2 regions of the Sporosarcina sp. P19 genome follow, and region 2 is predicted to be linked to the other one. Evidence: predicted binding sites of a transcription regulator. Region 2 holds the regulator's gene; the other holds the start of a gene.
What was found. The regulator CtsR, encoded in region 2, represses protease genes until heat stress. The targets are predictions, from matches to a motif close to ATGGTCAATAAAGGTCAAACA.

Region 1 (3,048 bases), on a different contig from region 2:
GCATTATGGGGATTATGAGTTTGGCGATTGCGAAGGGGACGGAGATCACGTTGATTACGGACGGGATTGATGAGGATTTGGCTCTTCAGAATTTGGCTGATTTAGTCGAAGTTGAGCAGTGAGTCGGATCGTGTTGAATATGGGTGGCGATGACCTTTTTAGGTTTCGTCATCTTTTTTTGTTTTTTGGAATAAGGGAGGAGAGCGACCCGTTGATCTGCGTTCCAGGTGGACGCTTTCCCATGGGCGTGGCCTTGAGCCGCTTCCTTCGCTTCGCTACGTCCAGGGTCTCAAGGCGCACGCTAATCCATCGGGAGTCGCCCCCTGGAACGCAGATCAACTAGCTGTCTCTTTCTGGAGTTAGAGAGCTGGTACATTTGTGTGGTGAAGATAAACCCCAACCCCATATAAAATACAAAATAAAAAGGTTGTCGCGGAAGGCCATTTGGCTTTCCGGACAACCTGTTGTTGTTATTTCTTTTCGATTTCGCTGCGTTCTAGAACGTGGTCGACTAGGCCGTATTCTTTAGCGCGTTCGGCAGTCATGAAGTTATCGCGGTCTGTGTCTTTTGCGATGACGTCGATTGGCTGGCCCGTGCGATCTGCTAGGATTTGGTTTAGTTTTTCACGTAGGTGCAAGATGCGTTTTGCGGCGATTTCGATTTCAGTTGCCTGACCTTGTGCGCCACCTAGTGGTTGGTGAATCATTACTTCTGCGTTTGGCAAAGCGTAACGTTTACCTTCTGTACCAGCTGTTAGCAAGAATGCCCCCATAGATGCTGCCATACCTACACAGATTGTGCGGATGTCTGGCTTAATGTATTGCATTGTATCGTAGATTGCCATACCTGCTGTGATACTTCCACCTGGGCTGTTGATGTAAATGGAGATATCTTTATCTGGATCTTCAGCTTCTAGGAATAGCAGTTGTGCAACGATAGAGTTGGCTACGTTGTCGTCAATGCCGCTACCCAACATGATAATACGGTCTTTCAATAGACGAGAGTAAATATCGTACGCTCGCTCACCACGGTTTGTTTGTTCAATAACTGTAGGAATTAGATTCAATTAGACTTCCTCCTTTAATTACTTCATAATATTCGTTCGGTTGAAATCATTTCGTATTTCAACTATAACTGTATTTTACCTATTAAGGTCAACAAAGGTCAAATCATTTGCCTTAAAAATACACATTGCTTTTCATTATATTCTACGATATAATGGAAGATGTCTCTTACAGAAGAAAAGCTTTTTTCTGTAGTGGAGTAGTTATAGTTAAAGCTTGATACTACACGTTTAGTCCTCGTGGTGCAATGGATAGCACGTGAGCCTCCGAAGCTCAAAATGTGGGTTCGACTCCCGCCGAGGGCATCAAGGTTCTATCTTAAACAACGATTGTTTGTCATGGTCCATTTGGATCGTGCATCCAATCGTTGTTTTTTACGACATTGGAAAGATATAAATAGAACACACTCGATGAGAAAAAGTGTAAGTAATCTCATTGAGTGTGTTCTTTTTTAATAAGTTATATTCATTTTGTTTACTTTTTCCTATGAATAAATCATCGGTAGAAATTCAGAACCGAAGTAATGCTCCGGAGATAAACATGAATGTTTGTGAGAGTTAGGTAGTGTTTACATGGGGGTGAAGCACCAATCCCCAGCGTTCCTAATTTCAAGAAACCGATAGCCACCATAACCCGTCAGCGTAATCAGAAGCGTAGGCACAGTCAATACACTACCTAATACCTTCATGAAGTACGCACGCCCTTTAACAGCAGCACATGCAACCAAAGCAACGCCGTCAGCGAGCCGATTGGTGTCATCTTCAGACCTAAATCACATTCGCATAAATTAACGCCTCCCGCACATTAGGTGGTACCGCTGCGATGAACCGCATACTAATCGTAGCAGCATGCAAGCCGTGACTTGATGTCTACTCGATCAAGCCAGTCAGTACAGACCTCAATCCTGCTACTCCAGCAACAAGCAGGATGACTAGTAAAAACATCCGTACGCTACTTCCTTTGGCAAAAACGCCATATGTAATGCAGACCATCCAATTGAGAGGTTACGCGGTTGCCAAATAACCCAGACTAGCGTGAGTAGAAATATAGTAGAAGCTAGTATTATTTGCATAGGTTCTCCTATTGACTACTTTCAATAGGAGGAACCCGCCATAACTTCAATAATTGCAATAGAAATTAATCGCCAATCGTTTTTAAGTAACGTTCCATTTGTGTAGCATTTATAAAATACTCCTATATTTTTTTGTCTCTATAACATATAAGTTTAGACTTACATGTTCAATACTTTTATATACACAAATAAAAAAGGAAGCCACAGGGGAGTGTGGCTTCCTTTTTATCTCGAGTTGGTTGACCGGGAAATTATCGTTCTTTGCTCAACTCATCATGAATGAGATTCATATTGTAGTTTAAGTATTTTACATACGTATCGATCTCGTCACCAGGGTTACCGATTTCGTCAGAGTAGATCTTCTTTTCAGCAATTGGAACGCCAGTCTCTGCAGAAACAGTTTCCATTGGGCGAGAGTCTACGTTAGATTCTACAAATAATACAGGAACTTTGTGATCTTGGATATAATGAACGAGTTCTTTGATTTGCTTAGGTGAACCATTCTCTTCCGTATCGATTTCCCAGATGAATGCTTCTTTCAAACCATAGTGGTCATTCAAGTATTGGAATGCACGTTCACTTGTAACAAGTACGCGGTTTTCTTCAGGTATTGTAGAAATACGCTCTGCAAATTCATCATCCAGTTCTTGAAGACGTTTTACGTACTCGTCACCTTGTTTTTTAATTTTTTCGCCCTCTGTCGGGTGTCTTTCAATCAATGCGTCGCGCATAGCTTCAGCCATCTTGACACCAACAGCTGGATCGATAAACGCGTGTGGGTTGATTTCCTCGTCACTACCATCTTCTCCACCGATGTACATAGGTTCTACTTTTTCAGTCAAGCTATAAATGTTTTCGTCTTTTTGTCCTACGGAATCCATCATTTTGAAGAACCAACCTTTTTCTCCGCC
Region 2 (3,048 bases):
TGAACTTCTGACTTAGCCAATAATAATTCACGTGATTTCTTTTCATGTGCAATCAAGCGTTTTGAAATACTCTCTAAGTCTTTCAAGATTTCCTCTTCTGATTTGCCGAGTGTGATTTGATTGGAAACCTGATAAATGTTACCGAGTGCTTCACTGCCCTCTCCATAACTTCCACGTACGACCATTCCAAGCCTTGATATCGCGGGTATAATTCGCTCGATTTGCTTAGTGATGGTTAATGCAGGTAAATGCATCATGACTGAGGCGCGCATTCCCGTACCGGTGTTAGATGGACAACTTGTCAAATAGCCGAATGTTTCATCGAAAGCATAGTTCAAATTCACTTCAAGTTCGCTATCTACTCGATCAGCGTGTTCATATGCCTGATCTATTTGAAAACCCGGATAAATACATTGAATGCGAATATGATCTTCTTCATTCACCATAATACTAATTGTTTCGTCTTCGGACAGTAAAACGGATCCATGTTTTTTAGGATTGATCAACTGTGGACTGACTAAATGTTTCTCGACTAAAATCTGGCGTTCAAGCGGAGACAAATCTTCCATTGTGATGCCTGTAAAATGATGGTTCTGCATCGTCTCGACTGCCTGATCCAATGCTTCGCTAACGTCGTTCGCATCTTCCTGCGAGGCACTTATCGGAAATGGATAATCTTGTAAATTACGAGCTAGCCTGATTCTTGTGGACAAGACGATGTCAGCATGCTCACCTTCCGCCACCATCCAACCTGTCAGTTCCTGTTTGATGAATTTTTTAAATGACATGTTGATCATCACCTCCATCGGACAGTTGCTGTTTCACTTGGTTCGCCTCATCACGCAAAGTTGCCGCTTCTTCAAAATGTTCGTTTTCTACAGCTTCCCGCATTTTCATACGGATGTCTTCAAGCTTCTTCTTTAAAGCAAAACGTTCATTAAGTGATACGGGAATCTTTCCACGGTGTTGGGTATGCCCATTATGCAGTTTGGCAAACACTCTTGGCAGTTGCCCCCTGAATGTTTCATAACATACAGCGCAACCAAACTTCCCGATATCGAGGAAACGATGGAAGGTCAAATCGCAATTCGGACATTTCGGACCATCCGGTAATCTTTCATCGGCTTTTTGTTCCGGAAATAACTCTGAACCACCTAACCAATGTGCTAGAAATTGTTGAATTGATAACGGTTCCTGATCCGGACTGAAAGAAAATGTTTGTGAGTAAAATGCACATTTATCACATAAATGACGCTCTATTACATCATTTGATGTTTCCTGTTTAAACACTACAGTAGCTGGTCTTTCTTTACAGTTTTCACAAAGCATTGAAATTCACCTCATTCTATCTCTTCATAAATTAATGTAACTAACATAGCGCGAAGAATACGTGAACGTAACGCATCCCGCTCAGGCAACATATAACGCAGAGTAGCACGGCCTACTGCAGCAAGCATCAGTTTAGCTTCACGTTCTGTAATGACTTCTTCTTCAATTAAACGGATAATGACATCTTCCGCCATAGTAGATGACGCTTCACTCTCTAAAATCTCTAACGCTTGTTCAAGTAAGTCCTTGCGGGAGTTGGTACGTACCCTGTAAATCCGGATGTAGCCTCCGCCTCCTCGCTTAGACTCAACAGCGTAGCCTCTCTCGACGGTAAACCGGGTTTTGATCACGTAATTAATCTGTGATGGTACACATTGGAATTTCTCAGCAATCTCATTTCGTTTGATTTCAATAGAAGCGCTATCTTCCTCTTCTATAATCGACTTCAAATATCCTTCTATAATGTCAGAAATATTACGCATCTCGTCACCTCTTTTCGCTCGTTCATCTAGTTGACTTTGACTATCTTTGACTTGATTGTATCGCAGAAATCAGGCAGGATGCAATTCATTTGTTTGTATGTATACATGATTACGTTAAAAGGAAACCTGTTGCTAGGTTGTCACAACAGGCTATTAATTATTCAATTAGTCACCGAACAAAAACAAGACGAATACTTTTCACTTACGGCCAACTACTGCAATCCTCCTAAATAGAATTCTGAATGAATAGAAAAAACTGAAGAACAGATCCACATAGCGGATTGTCTTCAGCACAAGGTATACGTATATTTACTCATTCTCTATTTATATAGTGATAGGTTCTTTGCGCAACGGTTCGAGATCGACTACGAAGCCCATGTCTTCAAGCATTTTTTGATCTTGATCATTTTCTTGACCGGCTGTTGTGAGATAGTCACCGATGAAGATAGAGTTTGCAGCGTAGAGGCCTAGTGGCTGCAGGCTTCGCAAGTTGACTTCACGTCCACCCGAAATACGAATTTCTTTGCTAGGGTTGATATAGCGGAATAGGCACAGGACTTTTATGCAGTAGCGTGGATCCAGTTCTGATGTCCCTTCTAATGGTGTTCCATCAACTGCATGCAGGAAGTTCACAGGTATTGAGTCTGCGTCCAGTTCGCGTAGGCTACGCGCCATGGAGATGATATCTTGCTTTGTTTCCCGCATGCCAACGATGACGCCTGAACATGGAGATATGCCCGCTTCTTTGGCCAACCCTACAGTGTTTACACGATCATCGTATGTATGCGATGTAGTTATACTTTCGTGATGCTCTGCGGATGTGTTCAAGTTGTGGTTGTAGCGATCTACGCCCGCCTCTTTCAAACGGGTTGCTTGGCCTGGCTTCAAAATACCTAGGCAAGCACATACCGTCATTCCTTTGTGTTTTTCTTTTATCTGCTTAACAGAATCAATGACTATGTCCAGTTCACTGTCACGCGGTCCCCGTCCACTTGCTACGATGCAATAGGTGCCCGCTTTATTAGCGGCAGCACGTTCTGCACCTTCTAGTATCTCTTCCGATTTCATCATCGCATACTTTTCGACAGGTGCTTTTGAAATGATGGATTGTGCGCAATAACCACAGTTCTCCGGACATAATCCTGATTTCGTATTGATGATCATATTCAGCTTTACCTTATTTCCGAAGTAATGTGATCGAATCGAGTACGTCGCGTGCAGTAATAATAGCAAATCT

Region 1: the regulator CtsR is predicted to act here: its motif matches at 1,152-1,172, upstream of clpP (ATP-dependent Clp endopeptidase proteolytic subunit ClpP).

Annotation. Positions count from the first base shown of each region.
Region 1 covers NZ_PDYR01000001.1:24,212-27,259, forward strand. The annotation lists gene CSV74_RS00130 (HPr family phosphocarrier protein) at 1-122, shown strand, start outside; gene clpP (ATP-dependent Clp endopeptidase proteolytic subunit ClpP) at 471-1,067, opposite strand; tRNA gene CSV74_RS00140 (tRNA-Arg) at 1,299-1,370, shown strand; partial or broken gene CSV74_RS16725 (ArsB/NhaD family transporter) at 1,634-1,970, opposite strand; partial or broken gene CSV74_RS16455 (ArsB/NhaD family transporter) at 2,030-2,137, opposite strand; gene CSV74_RS00155 (metal ABC transporter solute-binding protein, Zn/Mn family) at 2,389-3,048, opposite strand, start outside.
Region 2 covers NZ_PDYR01000006.1:153,748-156,795, forward strand. The annotation lists gene mcsB (protein-arginine kinase McsB) at 1-788, opposite strand, end outside; gene CSV74_RS08920 (UvrB/UvrC motif-containing protein) at 778-1,329, opposite strand; gene CSV74_RS08925 (CtsR family transcriptional regulator) at 1,341-1,811, opposite strand; gene bioB (biotin synthase BioB) at 2,136-3,048, opposite strand, start outside.